Regions from separate parts of the Kocuria sp. BT304 genome, predicted to be linked through region 2. Evidence: predicted binding sites of a transcription regulator. Region 2 holds the regulator's gene; the other holds the start of a gene.
The links. The regulator HrcA, encoded in region 2, represses chaperone genes, less so after heat shock. The targets are predictions, from matches to a motif close to TTNGCACTCGNNNNNNNCGAGTGCNAA.

Region 1: groL (chaperonin GroEL) is a predicted target of HrcA. The motif match lies at 2,215-2,241, and genes of this name have one in related genera.

The regions. Positions count from the first base shown of each region.
Region 1 covers NZ_CP030039.1:2,256,602-2,260,003, forward strand. Annotated here, with positions in the region: gene DNL27_RS09955 (RNase H family protein) at 1-274, opposite strand, end outside; gene groL (chaperonin GroEL) at 431-2,065, opposite strand; gene DNL27_RS09965 (hypothetical protein) at 2,329-2,586, opposite strand; gene DNL27_RS09970 (DUF3263 domain-containing protein) at 2,671-2,895, opposite strand; gene DNL27_RS09975 (uracil-DNA glycosylase) at 2,957-3,402, shown strand, end outside.
Region 2 covers NZ_CP030039.1:1,591,187-1,594,588, reverse strand. Annotated here, with positions in the region: gene DNL27_RS07095 (DUF3097 family protein) at 1-696, opposite strand, end outside; gene hrcA (heat-inducible transcriptional repressor HrcA) at 871-1,884, shown strand; gene dnaJ (molecular chaperone DnaJ) at 1,951-3,093, shown strand; gene DNL27_RS07080 (16S rRNA (uracil(1498)-N(3))-methyltransferase) at 3,090-3,402, shown strand, end outside.

The DNA.
Region 1 (3,402 bases), 670 kb from region 2:
CGTCGCGCTTCTTCCAGCCCTTCTTCTTCCACCCCGGCATCCACTTGGTCACCGAGTTGATCACGTACTGGCTGTCGCAGTACACCGTGAGCGCTTCGTCCCGGCGGTGGCGCGTGGCCTCCAGCAGGTCCAGCACGGCCGTGAGCTCGCCCATGTTGTTGGTGCCGTGCGCCCATCCTCCGGCCCGCCACGAGGTGGGGTCGATGTACCAGGCCCAGCCTGCCGGTCCGGGGTTGCCGAGCGCGGAGCCGTCCGCGGAAGCGATGATCGTCATGGTCCCATCCTCCCAAACCCACCCGACAGGCATAACGCCGCAGACCTCCGGGCCCGGGGCGGGACGGCGAGGGACCCCGGACGCGTCCTGCGCGTCCGGGGTCCCTCGACGGTCGCACCCGCGGAACGGGTGGGACTCCACGTCAGTGGAGTGCGATCACATCATGCCGCCCATGCCACCCATGGGATCGGCACCCGCGCCCGCACCGGCGGCCTCGGGCTCGGGCTTGTCCGCCACCACGGCCTCCGTGGTGAGGAACAGCCCGGCGATCGACGCCGCGTTCTGCAGCGCGGAACGGGTCACCTTGACGGGGTCGTTGATGCCCGCGGCCATGAGGTCCTCGTACTCGCCGGTGGCGGCGTTGAGGCCCCAGCCGGTCTCGAGCCCGCGCACCTTGTCGACCACCACGCCGGGCTCCATGCCCGCGTTGAGGGCGATCTGCTTGAGCGGGGCGTCGATGGCGACCTTGACGATGTTCGCACCGGTGGCCTCGTCACCCGAGAGGTTCAGGGAGTCGAAGACCTTGGCACCGGCCTGGATGAGGGCCACGCCACCGCCGGCGACGATGCCCTCCTCCACGGCTGCCTTGGCGTTGCGCACGGCGTCCTCGATGCGGTGCTTGCGCTCCTTGAGCTCCACCTCGGTGGCCGCACCGGCCTTGAGCACTGCCACGCCGCCGGCCAGCTTGGCCAGGCGCTCCTGCAGCTTCTCGCGGTCGTAGTCGGAGTCGGAGTTGTTGATCTCCGCGCGGATCTGCGCCACGCGCCCCTCGATCTCCTCCTGGGTGCCGGCGCCGTCCACGATGGTGGTCTCGTCCTTGGTGACGACGACCTTGCGGGCCTGGCCCAGCAGGTCGATCGTGGCGGACTCGAGGGACAGGCCGACCTCTTCGGTGATGACCTGACCGCCGGTGAGGATGGCGATGTCGGCGAGCTGGGCCTTGCGGCGGTCACCGAAGCCGGGGGCCTTCACGGCCACGGACTTCACGGCGCCGCGCATCTTGTTCAGCACCAGCATGGCCAGGGCCTCGCCGTCCACGTCCTCGGCGATGATCAGCAGCGGCTTGCCGGCCTGCATGACCTTCTCCAGCACGGGGACCAGGTCCTTCACGGCGGAGATCTTGGAGTTCACGATGAGGATGTAGGGATCCTCCAGAACGGCCTCCTGGCGGTCCGCGTCCGTGACGAAGTAGCCGGAGAGGTAGCCCTTGTCGAAGCGCATGCCCTCGGTCAGCTCGAGGTCCAGCCCGAAGGTGTTGGACTCCTCGACGGTGATGACGCCTTCCTTGCCGACCTTCTCCATGGCCTCGGCGATGAGCTTGCCGATCTCGGGGTCTGCGGCGGAGATGGACGCGGTGGCGGCGATCTCCTCCTCGGTCTCGATCTCCTTGGCGGAGGACAGCAGCTGCTCGGTCACGGAGGCCACGGCCTTCTCGATGCCGCGCTTGAGGGACAGCGGGTCCGCACCGGCGGCCACGTTGCGCAGGCCTTCCTTCACGAGGGCCTGGGCGAGCACGGTGGCCGTGGTGGTGCCGTCACCGGCGACGTCGTCGGTCTTCTTGGCGACCTCCTTGACGAGCTCCGCGCCGATCTTCTCGTACGGCTCCTCGAGCTCGATCTCCTTGGCGATGGAGACGCCGTCGTTGGTGATGGTGGGAGCGCCCCAGGACTTCTCCAGGACCACGTTGCGGCCGCGCGGGCCGAGCGTGACCTTGACGGCGTCCGCGAGGGTGTTCAGACCCTTCTCGAGGCCGCGGCGAGCTTCTTCGTCGAATGCGATCATCTTTGCCATGTGTGTCGTCCCTCCTGGACGGTTGACGAAAGAGACTGGTCACGATGCCCGCGACGGACGGTGTCCGCGCCGCAGTCCTCACCGCGCCGCGACCACCTCACCGTGATGTGGTTTTCACCCGTGCGCCGGGTGGACGCCACCGGACCCGGTTAGCAGTCCACTCGACTGAGTGCTAATCCAATAGTGGCACTGCTGCGCGCGGAACCGCAAACGGTCTGCGTGTGGTGGGCTCAGGTTTCATTCCCGGCTGAACGCGGGCCCGCTCAGCCGCGCACGACGCCGCCCGCGAGCGTCGCGGACGCCCCCGGCCGTGCGGCGTCGGCCTGGGCGTCCTGGGCCGTGCGCGGGGCGTTGACGAAGCACACCGCACCGAGCACGAGGGCCAGCACCCCGGAGACGAGGACCGCGCGGAACTGCCGCGTGGAGCCCTCCCGCGCCCGGGGGTTGTGCCCCCGGTGGGCGCCCTGGCGGGCGCCGTCCTCGGGGACGTCGTCGAACTCGTCGTGGGGGTACTCGCTCATGGTCTGGCCCTCCTGGACCCGTCGGCCGTCGTGGGAGCGCGGTGCTCGCGCGCGCCCCGGGACACTATCCCACGCACGGCGCGCTCAGCGCGTGCGGGCGCGGCGCAGCCGGGAGATCAGCATGGGGGCCTGGCGGGCTGCGGCCTCCGAGGAGATCAGGGCGTTGAGGCGCTGGTAGTAGTGCACGGGGCTGAGCCCCAGGCGGGAGCGGATCGCGGACTCCTTGGCGCCCCGGTACTTCCAGTGCTCGGACTCGAGCTCCAGGACGGCCCGGTCTAGCTCGTCGAGCTCCTCCCCCGTGGTAGACATGGCCTCAACCCTAGCGCGCGCCGCCCCGCCCCGCGCGCCGCCCCGCCCCAGGAGGTCCACCGTGAACGCCCCGCGCCCGCTGTCCGAGATCATGCACCCGCAGTGGGCCGCCTCCCTGGAACCGGTGGAGCCGCAGATCCGTGCGATGGGCGAGTTCCTGCGCGCGGAGCACGCCGCGGGCCGGCACACCCTGCCGGCCGGGGAGAACATCTTCCGGGCGTTCCGGGAGCCGCTGTCCGCGGTCAAGGTGCTGATCGTGGGCCAGGACCCCTACCCCACGCCCGGACACGCCATGGGCCTCTCGTTCTCGGTGGCCCCGGATGTCCGACCGGTCCCGCGGTCCCTGCAGAACATCTACAAGGAGCTGCGCTCGGACCTGGGCATCGAGCCTCCCCCGCACGGGGACCTCTCCTCGTGGTCCGGGCAGGGGGTCATGCTGCTCAACAGGGTGCTCACGGTGCAGGCGGGGGCGGCGGCGTCCCACCGGGGCAAGGGCTGGGAGGCGGT
Region 2 (3,402 bases):
CACGCCGCGCGGGATCACGGGCCACGCGGGGATCCCGAGGGCGGAGGGCTTCACGGCCTGCCAGATGTCCACGTAGGGGTGCCCGAGGATCAGCACGTTGTCCACCGCTCCGGGCACGCGCATGGCCTGCTGCGCGATGCGGGACTCCTTGGACCCGGGCACCAGGTGGTCCACGAGGATCCCGAGGCGCCGCTGCGGGCCCGGGGTGAAGTCCCGGATGGCCCCGGGGAGGTCGTCGATGCCGTGCAGCGGTTCCACCACGATCCCCTCCACGGCGAGGTCGTGGCCCCACACCTTGGCGACCAGCTCGGCGTCGTGGTACCCCTCGACCCACACGCGGGACTCCTTGGCCACCGAGGCGCGCAGGTTCTCCACGGCCACGGACCCGGAGCGGGTGATGCGCCTGGCGGCGGGGGCGGGCGTCGTGGCCGGGGGAGTGAGGCGAACCGGTTCGCCGTCGAGCAGGAAGCCCGGGCCCAGGGGGAAGGTCTTGACGCGCCCGTGGCGGTCCTCAAGGCCCACCACGCGCATCCCGCCGATGGTCTCCACGCTCACGACGGCGCCCACCCACCCGGTCTCGACGTCCTCGAGCACCATGTCCCGCTCCACCGGCAGCTCCCGGGACGACGGGCCGGTGCGGGAGACCTCGGGGCTGCTGAGGTCCTGGGGGCCCCAGCCCCACCCGGGTGCGTTCACGGTCTGCTCCTCGTGCCGGTGGCTGGATCAGCGGCGAGCGTACCAAAACCCGGGGCCCTGCCCGGCCCGTGGCGGGCACCGGGATTAGCACTGTGCGCGGATGAGTGCCAAAATTAGTGGTCGGCCACGGCGGGCACGGACCCGCCGACCCACGAGCCACGGGAGGTGAGGAGCATGGAGAACCCGCGCCGGGTGCAGATCCTGCGGGCGATCGTGGAGGACTATGTCCACTCGCGGGAACCGGTGGGCTCCAAGGCCCTCGTGGAGCGCCACCGGCTTCCGGTGTCCTCCGCCACCGTGCGCAACGACATGGCTGCCCTCGAGGAGGCCGGGCTGATCGTGGCTCCGCACACGAGCTCCGGGCGGATCCCCACGGACCGGGGGTACCGCGTGTTCGTGGACCAGATCGCCGCGCTGCAGCCCCTCACGGGTGCCCAGCGCCGGGCCATCCAGGTGTTCCTGGAGGGCGCCCACGACCTCGACGACGTCATGGAGCGCACCGTGCGGCTGCTCGCCCAGCTCACGCACCAGGCGGCCGTGATCCAGTACCCCGTGCGCGCCGGGATCACCGTGCGCCACGTGGAGCTCGTGGACGTGGGTGCCGGCACCGTGCTGGTCATCCTCATCCCCACGTCCGGGCGGGTGGCCCAGCGTGCGGTGGAGCTCGCCGAGCCCCTGGACCAGGTGCAGCTGCTCGAGCTGCGGGCCCGCGTGCTCGCGCGCGTTCTCGGCAGCACCCTGGAGACCGTGCCCGGCCGCGTGGCCGGACTGGCCGAGGAGCTGCCCGAGGCGCTGCGGCACGCCGGGGACCGGGTGAGCGAGGCACTGGCGGTGCTCGCGGCGGCGTCGGACGAGCACCGGCTGGTGATGGCCGGCACCGCCAACCTGGCCCGCTTCAGCGGGGACTTCCCCCAGAGCATCTCCCCGGTGCTGGAGGCGCTGGAGGAACAAGTCACCATGCTGCGGTTGTTGTCCGCCATGCAGCAGGACGAGCGCGGGGTGGCGGTGCGCATCGGCTCCGAGGAGTGCGACGACCCGCTGGCAGAAGCCTCCGTGGTGGCCACCGGCTACGGTCCGCACGCCGCCTCCAAGGTGGGCGTGGTGGGGCCCACCCGCATGGACTACCCCACCACCATGGCCGCCGTGCGCGCGGTGGCCCGCTACCTGTCCCGGAACCTCGGGGACTGACGCGCCCGCGCGCAGACCGTACGAACCACAGACCACAGACCCGACGAAAGCAGAAGCGACGACATCGTGAGCGACCACTACGAAACCCTCGGCGTGAGCCGTGACGCCAGCGCCGAAGAGATCAAGCGCGCCTACCGCAAGAAGGCCCGCTCGCTCCACCCGGACGTGAACCCCTCCCCGGAGGCCGCGGAGGAGTTCAAGCGCGTCTCTCACGCCAACGACGTCCTCTCGGACCCCGAGAAGCGCCGTGTGTACGACGCCACGGGCAACGAGAACGGCACGGACACCGGATTCGGCGGGGGCTTCCCCGGCACCGGCTTCGGCTTCTCGGACATCTTCGAGACCTTCTTCCAGGGCGCCGGCGCCGGTGGCCAGCGCGGCCCCCGCTCCCGCACCCAGCAGGGCCAGGACGCACTGATCAACGTGCGGGTCTCGCTCAAGGACGCCGTGTTCGGCGTGGAGAAGGACATCACGGTGGACACCGCCGTGGTGTGCCCCACGTGCAACGGCTCCTGCTGCCAGCCCGGCACCAGCCCCACCACGTGCAGCATGTGCCACGGCTCCGGCCACATGCAGTACCAGCGCCAGTCCATCCTGGGCATGGTGACCACGCAGGCCCCGTGCTCGCAGTGCAACGGCTTCGGCACCGTGGTGGAGCACCCGTGCCACGAGTGCTACGGCGAGGGCCGAGTGCGGGACCGCCGGCCGCTGACCGTGAAGATCCCGGCCGGCATCCAGTCCGGCAACCGGATCCGGCTGGGCGGGCAGGGCGAGGCAGGCACCGCCGGTGGCCCCAACGGGGACCTCTTCGTGGAGCTGAAGGTGGACCCGGACCCCACGTTCCACCGCGAGGGGGACGACCTCCACGCGCGGCTGCGCATCCCCATGACCGCCGCGGCCCTGGGCACCACGGTGACCCTGGAGACCTTCGACGGCACGCGCACCGTCTCGGTCGAGCCCGGGACCCAGTCCGGGGCCACGGTCACCCTGGACCACCTCGGCGTGACCCACCTGCGCGGCAAGGGCCGCGGGGACCTGCAGGTGCACTTCGAGGTGGAGACGCCCCGCAACCTCACCGGTGAGCAGCGTGAGCTGATGCAGCGTCTCGCCGAGCTGCGCGACGAGGACTCCGCGGACGGCACCACGGTGAGCACCTCCCACTCCGGCGGGTTCTTCTCCCGGCTGCGCGGCCGGTTCAACGAGCAGTGACGAACCCGGTCTTCCACGTCCCCGCCCCGGAGCTCGCCGCGGCGGCCCCGGGCGGGACCCTGGAGGTCACGGGCCCGGAGGCCCGGCACGCGGTGACCGTGCGCCGGCTGCGTGCCGGTGAGCCCCTCGACCTCGTCGACGGCAGGGGCACCCGCGCGGGCTGCATGTTCACGGCGGGGGAGCGGGACCGGATGACCGTGGCCGTGGACTCCGTCACCCGGGAGCCGGTCACCGCGCCCTCACTCACCCTCGTGCAGGCCCTCGCCAAGGGTGACCGGGACCTGCAGGCCGTCGAGTCCGCCACCGAGC